Regions from separate parts of the Faecalicatena fissicatena genome, predicted to be linked through region 1. Evidence: predicted binding sites of a transcription regulator. Region 1 holds the regulator's gene; each other region holds the start of a gene.

What was found. The regulator HrcA, encoded in region 1, represses chaperone genes, less so after heat shock. The targets are predictions, from matches to a motif close to TGTTAGCACTCNNNNNNNNNGAGTGCTAACA.
Region 2: the regulator HrcA is predicted to act here: its motif matches at 2,218-2,248, upstream of htpG (molecular chaperone HtpG).
Region 3: the regulator HrcA is predicted to act here: its motif matches at 1,996-2,026, upstream of clpB (ATP-dependent chaperone ClpB).

What each region holds. Positions count from the first base shown of each region.
Region 1 covers NZ_JACLYY010000006.1:190,201-194,384, reverse strand. Annotated here, with positions in the region: gene dnaK (molecular chaperone DnaK) at 1-1,123, opposite strand, end outside; gene grpE (nucleotide exchange factor GrpE) at 1,169-1,801, opposite strand; gene hrcA (heat-inducible transcriptional repressor HrcA) at 1,876-2,919, opposite strand; gene H7U36_RS08215 (RluA family pseudouridine synthase) at 3,137-4,054, shown strand; gene H7U36_RS08210 (hypothetical protein) at 4,023-4,184, opposite strand, start outside.
Region 2 covers NZ_JACLYY010000007.1:128,720-132,903, reverse strand. Annotated here, with positions in the region: gene H7U36_RS08965 (FtsX-like permease family protein) at 1-2,173, shown strand, start outside; gene htpG (molecular chaperone HtpG) at 2,347-4,184, shown strand, end outside.
Region 3 covers NZ_JACLYY010000007.1:115,816-119,999, reverse strand. Annotated here, with positions in the region: gene H7U36_RS08920 (signal peptidase II) at 1-409, shown strand, start outside; gene H7U36_RS08915 (C39 family peptidase) at 434-1,345, shown strand; gene H7U36_RS08910 (hypothetical protein) at 1,742-1,957, shown strand; gene clpB (ATP-dependent chaperone ClpB) at 2,109-4,184, shown strand, end outside.

The DNA of each region.
Region 1 (4,184 bases):
CGATGGACAGTGACAGAGGTGTGACATCCAGAAGAAGGATATCGCCTGCGCCTGCGTCGCCTGCCAGCTTGCCGCCCTGGATGGAAGCCCCAAGTGCCACGCACTCGTCCGGGTTCAGGGATTTGCTGGGCTCCTTGCCTGTCAGCTGTTTTACCTTATCCTGTACAGCCGGGATACGTGTGGAACCGCCTACCAGCAGTACCTGGCCAAGCTCGGATGCTGTGATGCCCGCGTCAGAGAGAGCTCTCTGTACAGGCTCTGCTGTCTTCTCTACCAGGTCGTGTGTCAGCTCGTCGAATTTTGCCCTTGTCAGGTTCATATCAAAGTGCTTCGGTCCCTCTGCTGTTGCAGTGATGAACGGAAGGTTGATGTTTGTCGTTGTAGCGGAAGAAAGCTCCTTCTTAGCCTTCTCAGCAGCTTCCTTCAGTCTCTGGAGAGCCATCTTGTCTGTGGACAGATCCACGCCCTCCATCTTCTTGAACTCGGAGATCATGTAGTCTGTAACCTTCTGGTCAAAGTCGTCGCCGCCCAGCCTGTTGTTTCCGGCTGTGGAGAGAACCTCGATAACACCGTCGCCGATCTCGATGATAGACACATCGAAGGTACCGCCGCCCAGGTCGTATACCATGATCTTCTGCTCTTTCTCATTGTCAAGGCCGTATGCCAGCGCTGCCGCTGTAGGCTCGTTGATGATACGCTTTACATCAAGGCCGGCGATCTTTCCGGCATCCTTTGTGGCCTGGCGCTGTGCGTCGTTGAAGTATGCGGGAACTGTGATGACAGCCTCAGACACCTTCTCGCCAAGGTAGCCCTCTGCGTCCGCTTTCAGCTTCTGCAGGATCATGGCTGAAATCTCCTGGGGAGAATATTTCTTGCCGTCGATCTCTACCTTGTAGTCTGTTCCCATCTCTCTCTTGATGGAGGAGATCGTTCTCTCAGCGTTTGTGACTGCCTGACGCTTTGCGGGCTCGCCCACAAGACGCTCACCTGTCTTTGTAAAGGCAACTACAGAGGGTGTGGTTCTCGCGCCTTCTGTATTCGCGATAACTACCGGCTGTCCGCCTTCCATGACGGCTACACAGCTGTTTGTTGTACCTAAGTCAATACCTATGATTTTTCCCATGATGTAATTCCTCCTGTTATATTTTGATTTTTGATTGTTAGCTCTTTAGTTGGCCACCTTCACCATGCTGTGCCTCACGACACTGTCACGGTACATGTAGCCCTTCTGGAATTCCTCGGCTACTATATTTTCGCCTAAGCTCTCATCCTCCACATGCATCACTGCGTTGTGGAAGGCGGGATCGAACTCCTTGCCCACCGCCTCGATCGGCGTCACGCCGATCTCCTTCAGTGTGGTCATCATCTGTTTGTACACCTTATCCATGCCCTGCATGAAGGGGTGCTCCCTCTCCTCCTCTTTGACCGCGTCCAGGCCTCTCTCGAAGCTGTCCACGATGGGGAGGATCTTTTCTATGATATCTTTCGCACCAACCTCGTACATCTGGGATTTCTCCCTCTCCGTGCGCTTGCGGAAGTTATCAAACTCAGCCATCTGTCTTGTGAGCTTATCTGTAAGCTCCTCGATCTTCTCGTCTTTTTTGTCTTTCTTCTTTCTGCCAAAGAGCTTCTTCCCCTCGGTCTTTCCTTCCTCGGGGGAGGCCTCCTCTTCAGGCTCCTCCTGGCCCTCTGCCCCGGCTTTATCTTCCTTGTCTCCGTCCTCAACGGGGATCTCGCCGTCGCCCGGCTCCTCCTTGGCAGAGGCGGTCTTCTTAGCCTCCTCTACAGCCTCTTTAACCATCTCTTCCTGGCTTTTTTCCTGTTTTACTTCTTCCTGATTATTTTTATTTTCTTCCAAGGGTCCATCCACCTTTCTTATTCTTTATTATGGAAAATCGCATCCAGCTCGCCCTGCAGGTGCTTCAGCGATTTCAGTACATGCTCGTAATCCATCCGCTTCGGTCCGATAATTCCTATCGTTCCCTTCATGCCGTCCCCCAATTCATAGGTTGCGGTGACGACACTGCAGTCCTTCATGGTCTGCACCGGCGTCTCGTCTCCGATATACACCTGGATGCCTGTGTTGTCCTCCTGGGAAAGGGTCTGCGTGACCAGCTCCGTGAGCTGCTGCTTCTCCTCAAAGGCACTGATGATCTCCTGTGCGCTCTTCTTGTCACTGAGCTCCGGATATTTGAAAATATTCGTGGCTCCGCTTGTGTAGATCTGCATATCCTCGTCTACCTGGATAGCGTCCGCCACCGCGTCGAGCACATCGCTGATCACCGCGCTGTGGATGCCCGCCTGCTCCTTCAGCCTTGCTATCAGTCCCAGGTTGATCTCCTCAATGGACATACCGTTCAGCGTTGTGTTGAGCAGCATGTTCAGCTTCAGGAGATTTTCATTGCCAAGCGGCTCATCTACATTGATGATCTTGTTCTTTATGACGTTTCCTCCAAGCACGATCACCGCGATGATCTGCTCATCATCCACCTGGGAGAGCTGAATGAACTTCAGCTTGTTGGCGCTGTTCATGGGAGTAGAAACCATGGTCGCGTAGTTGGTGTTTGCCGCCAGCACTCTTGCGGCCTGCTTCAGGAGCTGATCCATCTTGTCTGCCTTATCCAGCATCTGCTCCTGCATCTCATTTAGCTCCTGTTCCTTCTCCTCCATCAGCATATCCACATATAAGCGGTATCCCTTGTCGGAAGGGATCCTTCCCGCTGATGTATGGGGCTGCAGGATATATCCCAGCTCTTCCAGATCCGCCATCTCATTGCGGATCGTCGCAGAACTCAAATTCAGGTCCGTGTATTTGGAAATGGTCCTGGAGCCCACGGGCTCACCTGTTTCCAGATAGTTCTGGATGATCGCATGAAGGATTTTCAGTTTTCTTTCACCCAGTCCATCTTTGGCCTGCATCCTTACTGCCTCCTTTTTGTATTGTTAGCACTCATTTGGTACGAGTGCTAATCTCTACGGTTACTAATGTATCACTATGGTTTTTATTTGTCAACAGGATTTATAAATTTTTTACAGTTTATGCGAAATTTGTGAAAATTTGATTTTTCTCTGCTATAATGGCCGTAAAGCAAAGCGGGGCATCCCCCCTCTTCACAGCGGAAAGGCCGGATAAGACATGGACAGGATCATTGATTATATAATAGGAAAAGAGGCGGATGGGCTCCGCGTGGAACAGTTTCTAAGGAGGAAGGGCTACTCCCGTCAGAACCTCTCCGCCATAAAAAGGATGCCCGAGAGCATCCTTGTGAACGGCGCGCCGCGCTATATGAACCAGCCCCTCCGGGAGGGGGATCTGCTGAGAGTGGGCATTCGCGAGACAGGCGTCTCCGAAAAGATCCCTCCCGTCCCTCTGCCGCTGGACATCGTGTACGAGGACGGGGACATCATCGTCGTCAACAAGCCCGCCGGCATGCCCATCCACCCCTCTGTCAACAACTACACCAACACCATGGCGAACGCCCTGGCCTGGTACTACAAAGAGCAGGGAAAGCCCTTCATCTTCCGCTGCTCCAACCGGCTGGACCGGGATACATCCGGCCTCACGGTGGTGGCCAAGCATCTGGTGAGCGCCGGGATCCTCTCCGCCATGACGGCGGACAAGACGCTGGGCCGGGAGTACCTGGCCATCGTCTCCGGCCATGTGACGCCCCCCGCCGGCACGGTCCGCGCCCCTCTGGCCCGCAGCGGCACATCCATCGTGGAGCGGAAGGTGGATTTTGAACACGGGGAGGAGGCTGTCACCCACTACGAGACCATAGGCCTCTGCGGCCCCCACAGCCTGGTACGCCTGAAGCTGGAGACGGGCCGCACCCACCAGATCCGGGTCCACATGCAGTACCTGGGCTATCCCCTCATCGGCGACTACCTCTACAACCCGGATATGAAGTACATCAGCCGACAGGCGCTCCACTCCCACCGTCTGTCCTTTCCCCACCCCATGACCGGGGAACCCATGGAATTTACAGCGCCCCTTCCGGAGGATATGAAAAGGGTCCTCCGGGTCACATCGTCCTCTCCAGCTTCACAAGGGTGATGATGAAAGCTGCCTGGCCGACGAAATAGGCCCCTGTCAGGACAAGGCCGGGGAGCGCAGCCACGCAGCCCGTAAAGAGGAGGGCCGCGATGCACAGGGCCACCGCCATGGACATGACCTTAAATCCGGC
Region 2 (4,184 bases), on a different contig from region 1:
TGTGGAACAGCAGGCTCTTGACGCCCTGGCAGAACAGGGAGAGGGTTACGTCTATGAGAGCGCCCGGGAAGCAGTGGCCGGACTGCAGGGGAAAATGGAGGAGCTCCTTGCCCGGGAGCAGACCCTCCTTGACGGAGAACAGGCTCTGAACGATGCCGGGCAGCAGATCGCGGACGGGAAGGCTCAGCTTGCGGCCGGCCGGCAGACACTGGAGACGTCCAAACAGCAGATCGACGCGGGACAGGCTCAGATTGACGACGCATGGGCGCTCATAAGCAGCCAGGAGAGTGAGCTTGCCAGCGGCAAGGCAAAGCTGGCCGCGGGTGAGCAGGAGATCCAGGATGGCTGGTCCGATTACGAAAAGGGAGCTGCCCAGGCAGCCCAGGAGATCGCTGACGGAGAGGCCCGGATTGCCGACGGAGAGCGGCAGCTCGAGGAGGCGAAGCAGGAGATCGCGGACGCCCAGGCCGAGATTGACAAGATTGAAAATCCAAAGTGGTACATACAGGACCGCAGCAGCGCTCTCTCCGAGTACGACGGGTACGGGGATAACGCGGACCGGATGCGGGCCATCGGCCAGGTGTTCCCGGCTGTGTTCTTCCTTGTGGCGGCCCTCATCAGCCTGACAGCCATGACCAGGATGGTGGAGGAGCAGCGGATACAGATCGGCACTCTGAAGGCCCTCGGATACAGCAAGTTCTCCATTGCCGGGAAATACATAGCCTACGCTCTGACAGCCACTCTGGGCGGAAGCGTCCTTGGCGTCCTGTTCGGGGAGAAGGTGTTCCCCTGGATCATCATTTACGCATACAAGATCATGTACCAGCACATACCGGATATCCTTGTGCCCTATCACCTGAGCTATGCCGTGCAGGCCACGCTGATCGCTGTGCTGTGCACTCTGGCGGCCACCATTTTCTCGTGCTACCGGGAGCTGGCGTCCGTGCCGGCCCAGCTCATGAGACCCCCTGCGCCGAAGCAGGGGCAGCGCATCCTTCTGGAGCGGGTGAAGATAATCTGGAAGCATCTGAACTTCTCATGGAAATCTTCCATCCGGAACCTGGTGCGGTACAAGAAGCGATTTTTCATGACCGTGTTCGGCATCGGGGGCTGTATGGCCCTGATGGTGGTGGGCTTCGGGCTGAAGGACTGTATCTTTGTCATTCCGGAGCTTCAGTACAGCAGCATCCAGACCTACGACGCGGCAGTGTACTTTGATGCGGGTCTTTCCCCTGAAGACAAGGAGGAGATCGCGGACAGCGTCCGGGATGAGTCGGCTGTCAGCGATGAGCTGATGGTGCGCATGCAGAATCTGGAGGTGACGGCAGGGGATGAGACGGAGGAAGTGTATCTGACCGTGCCGGAAAGCCTGGATGATGTAGGGAACTTCCTGGATTTCCACAGCAGGACAAAGCCGGACGTCTACTCTCTTCAGGAGGATGAGGCCATCCTGACAGAGAAGGCGGCGGATGTGCTCGGTGTGGAGCCGGGGGATACGGTGACGCTGGAGGACGACGACATGGGCGAGAAGGAAGTGACCATTGGGGCTATCTGCGAGAACTATATGGGGCATTATCTCTACCTCTCCCCGGACTACTATGAAGAGCTGTTCGGGAAACAGGCTCAGTACAACGGCGTCCTGATTAAAGTGAAGGAGGGGCAGGAGGACCAGATCGAGAAGGTGGGAAGCAGCCTTCTGGAAAACAGCAATGTACTGAATGTCAGCTACACCTCCAGCATAGAGGATCAGCTTGACGACATGCTGCGAAGCCTGAACCTGGTCATCGTGGTGCTGATCATCTCGGCAGGCATGCTGGCCTTCATTGTCCTCTACAACCTGAACACCATCAACATCACAGAGAGAAAACGGGAGCTGGCCACCATCAAGGTGCTTGGCTTTTATGACACAGAGGTGGCGGCCTATGTGTACAGGGAAAATGTGCTGCTCACCTTCATCGGAGCGGTGGCGGGCATGATCCTTGGCTGGGTGCTGCTCCAGTTTGTCATCGTCACCGTGGAGGTGGATGACGTCATGTTTGGCAGGGTGATTGATCTTACCAGCTATCTGTACAGCTTCCTGTTCACGCTCGGGTTCTCCATGTTCGTCAACTGGGTGATGTACTTCAAGCTGAAGAAGATCGACATGGTGGAGTCTTTGAAGAGCGTAGAGTAGTGAGAAGGACAGAATTTATAGAAAGTTTATAAATTTAACAAAGTTATTAGCACTCATTTTTGATGAGTGCTAATTTTTTATTGACATTTGCGATTTCGGGTATTATCATAACATGCAGAGGGTGCGGATTTTTGTTCCGCGCAAAACAGATTGGAATTTAAGGAGTGATATAAATGGAAGCAAAAAAAGGCAGTCTGTCTATCAGCAGTGAAAACATATTTCCTATTATCAAGAAATGGGTCTACTCAGACCACGATATCTTTGTCCGTGAGATGATCTCCAACGGATGTGATGCCATCACCAAGCTGAAAAAGCTGGATATGATGGGAGAGTATCAGCTTCCGGACGGCTATAAGCCCCAGATCCATGTGGTTGTAAATCCTGAGGAGAAGACGCTGAAATTTATCGACAACGGCGTGGGCATGACAGCCGGCGAGGTGGAGGAGTACATCACCCAGATCGCTTTCTCCGGCGCCACAGAGTTCCTGGAGAAATATAAGGACAAGACAACAGAGGATGACATGATCGGCCACTTCGGACTTGGATTTTACTCCGCCTTCATGGTGGCTGACGAGGTTCACATCGATACACTTTCCTACCAGGAGGGAGCCACTCCGGTACACTGGACAAGCGACGGCGGCACAGAGTACGAGATGTCTGACGGCGACCGTCAGCAGGTGGGAACAGAGATCACACTCTTCTTAAATGAGGACAGCCTGCAGTTTGCCAACGAGTACAAGGTGCGTGAGGTGCTGGAGAAATACTGCTCCTTCATGCCGGTTGAGATCTTCCTGGAGAAGGCAAACGCGGAGCAGGAGTACGAGACCATCGATGAGGCGGATCTTAAGGATGACGACGTGATCGTAGAGCGCATCCACGAGGACGCCAAGATGGAGGAGAAGGAAAATGAGAACGGTGAGAAAGAGATGGTTGAGGTCTCCCCGGCCAAAGATAAGGTTAAGATCAACAAGCGTCCCGTTCCAATCAACGACACCCAGCCTCTGTGGACAAAGCATCCAAATGAGTGCACAAAGGAAGACTATATAGAGTTTTACCGGAAGGTATTCCTGGACTACAAGGAGCCTCTGTTCTGGATCCACCTGAACATGGACTACCCATTTAACCTGAAGGGTATCCTGTATTTCCCGAAGATCAACACAGAGTACGACTCCATCGAGGGAACTATCAAGCTGTACAACAACCAGGTGTTCATCGCGGACAATATCAAGGAGGTCATCCCGGAGTTCCTGATGGTGTTGAAGGGCGTCATCGACTGTCCGGATCTGCCGCTGAACGTATCGAGAAGCGCGCTCCAGAACGATGGATTTGTAAACAAGATCGCGGACTACATCTCCAAGAAGGTTGCCGACAAGCTAAGCGGCATGTGCAAGACCGACAAGGAGAACTACGAGAAATACTGGGATGACATCAGCCCCTTCATCAAGTTCGGCTGCCTGAAGGACGAGAAATTCTGCGACAAGATGATGGACTACATCCTCTTTAAGAACCTGGATCACAAGTACCTGACGCTGAAAGAGTGCGTGGAGGAGAACGGCGGAAAGCTGATCGATCCCAAGGCGGAAAAAGAGGAGCCAAAGGAGGGCGAGGAGAAGAAAGAGGAGCCCAAGACCACCATTTACTATGTGTCCGATGAGCAGCAGCAGAGCCAGTACATCAACATGTTCAGGAACCAGGGACAGGATGCGGTGATCTTAAACCACAACATTGACTCACCCTTCATCACGCAGCTTGAGCAGAGAAATCCGAACCTCCAGTTCCAGCGCATTGACGCGGATATCACGGACAATGCCAAGGAGGAAGTGAAGGAGGAGGAGAAAGAGGCCTTCCAGAAGACCACAGACTCCCTTGTGGAGACCTTCCGCAAGGTTATGGAAAACGACAAGCTGAACGTGAAGGTGGAGAAGCTCAAAGATGACAAGGTAGCCTCCATGATCACCCTGTCCGAGCAGAGCCGCCGCATGCAGGAGATGATGAAGATGTACGGCATGGC
Region 3 (4,184 bases), on a different contig from region 1:
TCTTGGGATCAAGCAGTATGTCCTGGACAATGTGACCGATGGAGAGGACCGGGAGCTGGCCGGCGGCCGCCTGGTCCTGCGCAGAGTCTACAACCGGGGCGCTGCCTTTAATTTGCTGGAAAAATCTCCGCAGTTTGTGACAAAGCTCTCAGCCTGGCTGGGAGCTGTCCTTCTTGTGCGGGATGTATTTCTCATGAGGAAAAAGGGACACACAGCGGAGAAGACAGGGATGATGCTCCTCACAGGGGGAGCCCTCAGCAATCTTTACGACCGCGTTGTGCGGGGAAAGGTAGTGGACTATCTTGCCGTTAAGAGCAGATGGAAGAGACTTTCCAGACTGACCTTTAATCTGGGGGATGTATGCATTGCCGCAGGCGCTCTGCTGGCGGCTTTGTCCAGAAGAAAATAACCATAGCAGAAGAGGAAGACAGACATGATACATAGCAGAAGAGACAAAAAGCAAAGGTCTGCAGATGGCAGCAAAGGGATAAAGGAACAGAGGGAAAGAAGAAAAACACAGAGACTGATACTGGGGACAGCTGTCCTGATTTTGGCGGTGGGCATTGCGGGGGGCTTTGCCATGCACCATGCCACCCAGGAGAAGGCCCGGGAGGCGGCGCAGCAGAGGGAGGAAGAGCGCCAGGAGGAGAAGACCCGAAAGGAGGAGCAGCTGACGCCCGAGGAGGAGAAGGCCCGGGAGATCGCCGAGGTCAAGGAGCAGGCCAGAGAGGAGGGCTGCCCGGAGGAGATCATCGGCCTTATCGACCAGAACGAGGAGACCCTGGATTTTGTGCGGGACTATGCTGAGAACAAGGACAAGCCTGTGCCGGAGACGGTGGAGGCCTCCACAGGGACCGGAACCATTCCCCACTATCTCCAGTGGGACGAGCGGTGGGGCTACAGCTCCTACGGCACCAGCACCATCGCCTCCAGCGGATGCGGCCCGACCTGCATGTCCATGGTCATTGTAGGACTCACCGGGGACACGACGGCCACTCCCTACCGGCTTGCGAGGTACAGTGAGGAGAACGGCTTCATCGACGAGGAGAACAATACCTACTGGGCCTTCCTTGACAGCGCGGCCCGCCAGTGGGGGCTGAACTGCCGGGAGGGAATGATGGACGAGGGCACCCTCGCCGCCCAGCTGCAGGCAGGTAACCCGGTGATCTGCAGCATGCTGCCGGGAGATTTCACGGACGGGGGACATTTCATCGTGCTCACCAGCTATGAGAACGGCCAGGTGACGGTCAACGACCCCTTCAGCATCAGCAACACAGAGAAGACCTGGAACTACAGCGACATCTCCGACCAGATCAAGGAGATGTGGACGGTCTCCAGGGCATGAGGGAAAAATTATTTGAAAGGGAGCGGACAGAGGATGTTCCGCTCCCTTTTTCTATGGCTTTACCGTATGAGCGAGAAACAGAATGACAGGGGAATATTCAGGGTGTTATAATAGGGTAAATAGATTGAGAACGTGGAAGTTAAAGAGGTTAAAAAATTATGGAAAAAGAGAAAATCAGGTTTATATGTTTTTTGTTTGCTTCAATATGTTTCTTTATAGTGGCAATAATGAATTTTATGGATAAGAATACTGCCTCGGCAATAACATTTTTATTATTAGGTATTTCATTTTTACTTTTGTCAACTACACATTTAAAAAATGATCAATAAGTACAATTCCTAATGTCTGGAGGTGTCGAAAATGAGAATAAATTTCCGGACGCAAATAATCGTTTCTATGATTTTAATTATTATGGGATTTATAAGTTCTTTATGGTTCACTAAGGATATGTACTATAATCTTGCGTGGGCTTTTACAGGTTTTCTTTTTTTCATTAACCCTGTATATCCTATAAATATAACAGATTTAGAACAAGACAAAGTGAAAAAGGGAATACGAATAGCAGGGATGATTTTAGTTTTTATCGGATTAACAAATGGATTTGGTGTTTAAATCCTGATTTGCTAAGTGGAAGGTTGAAAAAATTCAGAAAATAGCACTCGAGTGTTGACAGTGCTAACAAAAAGTGTTATAGTTCTAATAGAACAGGAAAACCAGGTGCCTGAGAGGGCACCTTTTCAGTGAAAGGCAAGGAGGGACCTTTATGAATATAAATAAATTTACACAGAAATCCCTACAGGCAGTCCAGGACTGCGAAAAGACAGCAATGGAGTATGGCAACCAGGAGATCGAGCAGGAGCATCTTCTCTACGCTCTGCTGACCCAGGATGACAGCCTGATCCTAAAGATGATGGAAAAAATGGGCCTGGATAAAAATCTGGTCATTGACCGGGTGGAGCAGGCCATAGCAAAGCGCCCCAAGGTGCAGGGCGGCCAGCCCTATGTGGGGCAGTACCTCAACAAGGCGCTCATAAGCGCTGAGGATGAGATGAAGCAGATGGGAGATGAGTATGTCTCTGTGGAGCATCTGTTCCTGGCTCTTCTGAAGCATCCAAGCAGAGAGATGAAACAGCTCTTCCGGGAGCTTGGCATTTCCAGGGAAGGCTTTCTGCAGGCACTCTCCACAGTGAGAGGAAACCAGAAGGTGACAAGCGACAACCCGGAGGCTACCTACGATACACTGAACAAGTACGGCACAGACCTGGTGGACAGAGCCAGAGAGCAGAAGCTGGATCCGGTCATTGGGCGTGACAATGAGATCCGCAACGTGGTCCGGATCCTGTCCCGTAAGACGAAGAATAATCCGGTCCTCATCGGTGAGCCCGGCGTCGGCAAGACAGCCGTCGTGGAGGGCCTGGCCCAGAGGATCGTCAGCGGAGATGTGCCGGAGACGCTGAAGGACAAGACTATCTTCTCCCTGGACATGGGAGCTCTGGTGGCCGGCGCAAAATACAGAGGCGAGTTTGAGGAGCGTCTGAAGGCTGTTCTGGAGGAAGTCAAGAACAGCGACGGCAAGATCATCCTCTTTATCGATGAGCTCCACACCATCGTGGGAGCGGGAAAGACAGACGGCGCCATGGACGCCGGCAACATGTTAAAGCCCATGCTGGCGCGGGGCGAGCTCCACTGCATCGGAGCGACTACGCTGGATGAGTACAGACAGTATATAGAGAAGGATGCGGCTCTGGAGAGACGTTTCCAGCCGGTTATGGTGGATGAGCCCACAGTGGAGGATGCTATCTCTATCCTCCGTGGATTGAAGGAGAGGTATGAGGTCTTCCACGGCGTGAAGATCACAGACGGCGCCCTTGTGGCGGCGGCCACCCTCTCACACAGATATATCTCTGACCGGTTCCTGCCGGACAAGGCCATTGACCTGGTGGATGAGGCCTGCGCCATGATCAAGACAGAGCTTGACTCCATGCCGGCAGAGCTGGATGAGCTTCGCCGGAAGGTGATGCAGCTTGAGATCGAGGAGGCAGCCCTCAAGAAGGAGGACGACCGCCTCAGCCAGGAGCGCCTGGAGCATCTGCAGCAGGAGCTGGCAGAGATGAGGAGCGAGTTCGCCACCAGAAAGGCTCAGTGGGACAACGAGAAGGTAAGCGTGGAGCGGGTACAGAAGCTCCGCGAGCAGATCGAGCAGATCCGGGGCGATATCCAGAAGGCGCAGCAGTCCTATGACCTGGAGAAGGCGGCAGAGCTGCAGTACGGTAAGCTGCCTGAGCTTCAGAAGACGCTGGAGGCCGAGGAGGCGAAGGTGAAGGACGAGGATCTCTCTCTTGTGCACGAGAGTGTGACGGAGGACGAGATCGCCAAGATTGTCTCCAAGTGGACGGGTATCCCGGTGGCCAAGCTGAACGAGAGCGAGAGGAGCAAGACGCTGCATCTGGCAGACGAGCTCCACAAGAGAGTTGTAGGCCAGGACGAGGCCGTGGAGCTTGTGACCGAGGCTATCATCCGGTCCAAGGCGGGCATCAAGGATCCCACCAGACCCATCGGCTCCTTCCTCTTCCTTGGCCCCACAGGCGTGGGCAAGACGGAGCTGGCAAAGGCACTGGCCCAGAGTCTGTTTGACGATGAGAACAATATGGTCCGCATCGATATGAGTGAGTACATGGAGAAATACTCTGTGTCCAGGCTCATCGGAGCGCCTCCGGGATACGTGGGGTACGATGAGGGCGGACAGCTGACCGAGGCGGTTCGGAGAAAGCCCTACTCCGTAGTCCTCTTTGACGAGGTGGAGAAGGCTCACCCGGATGTCTTTAACGTGCTCCTCCAG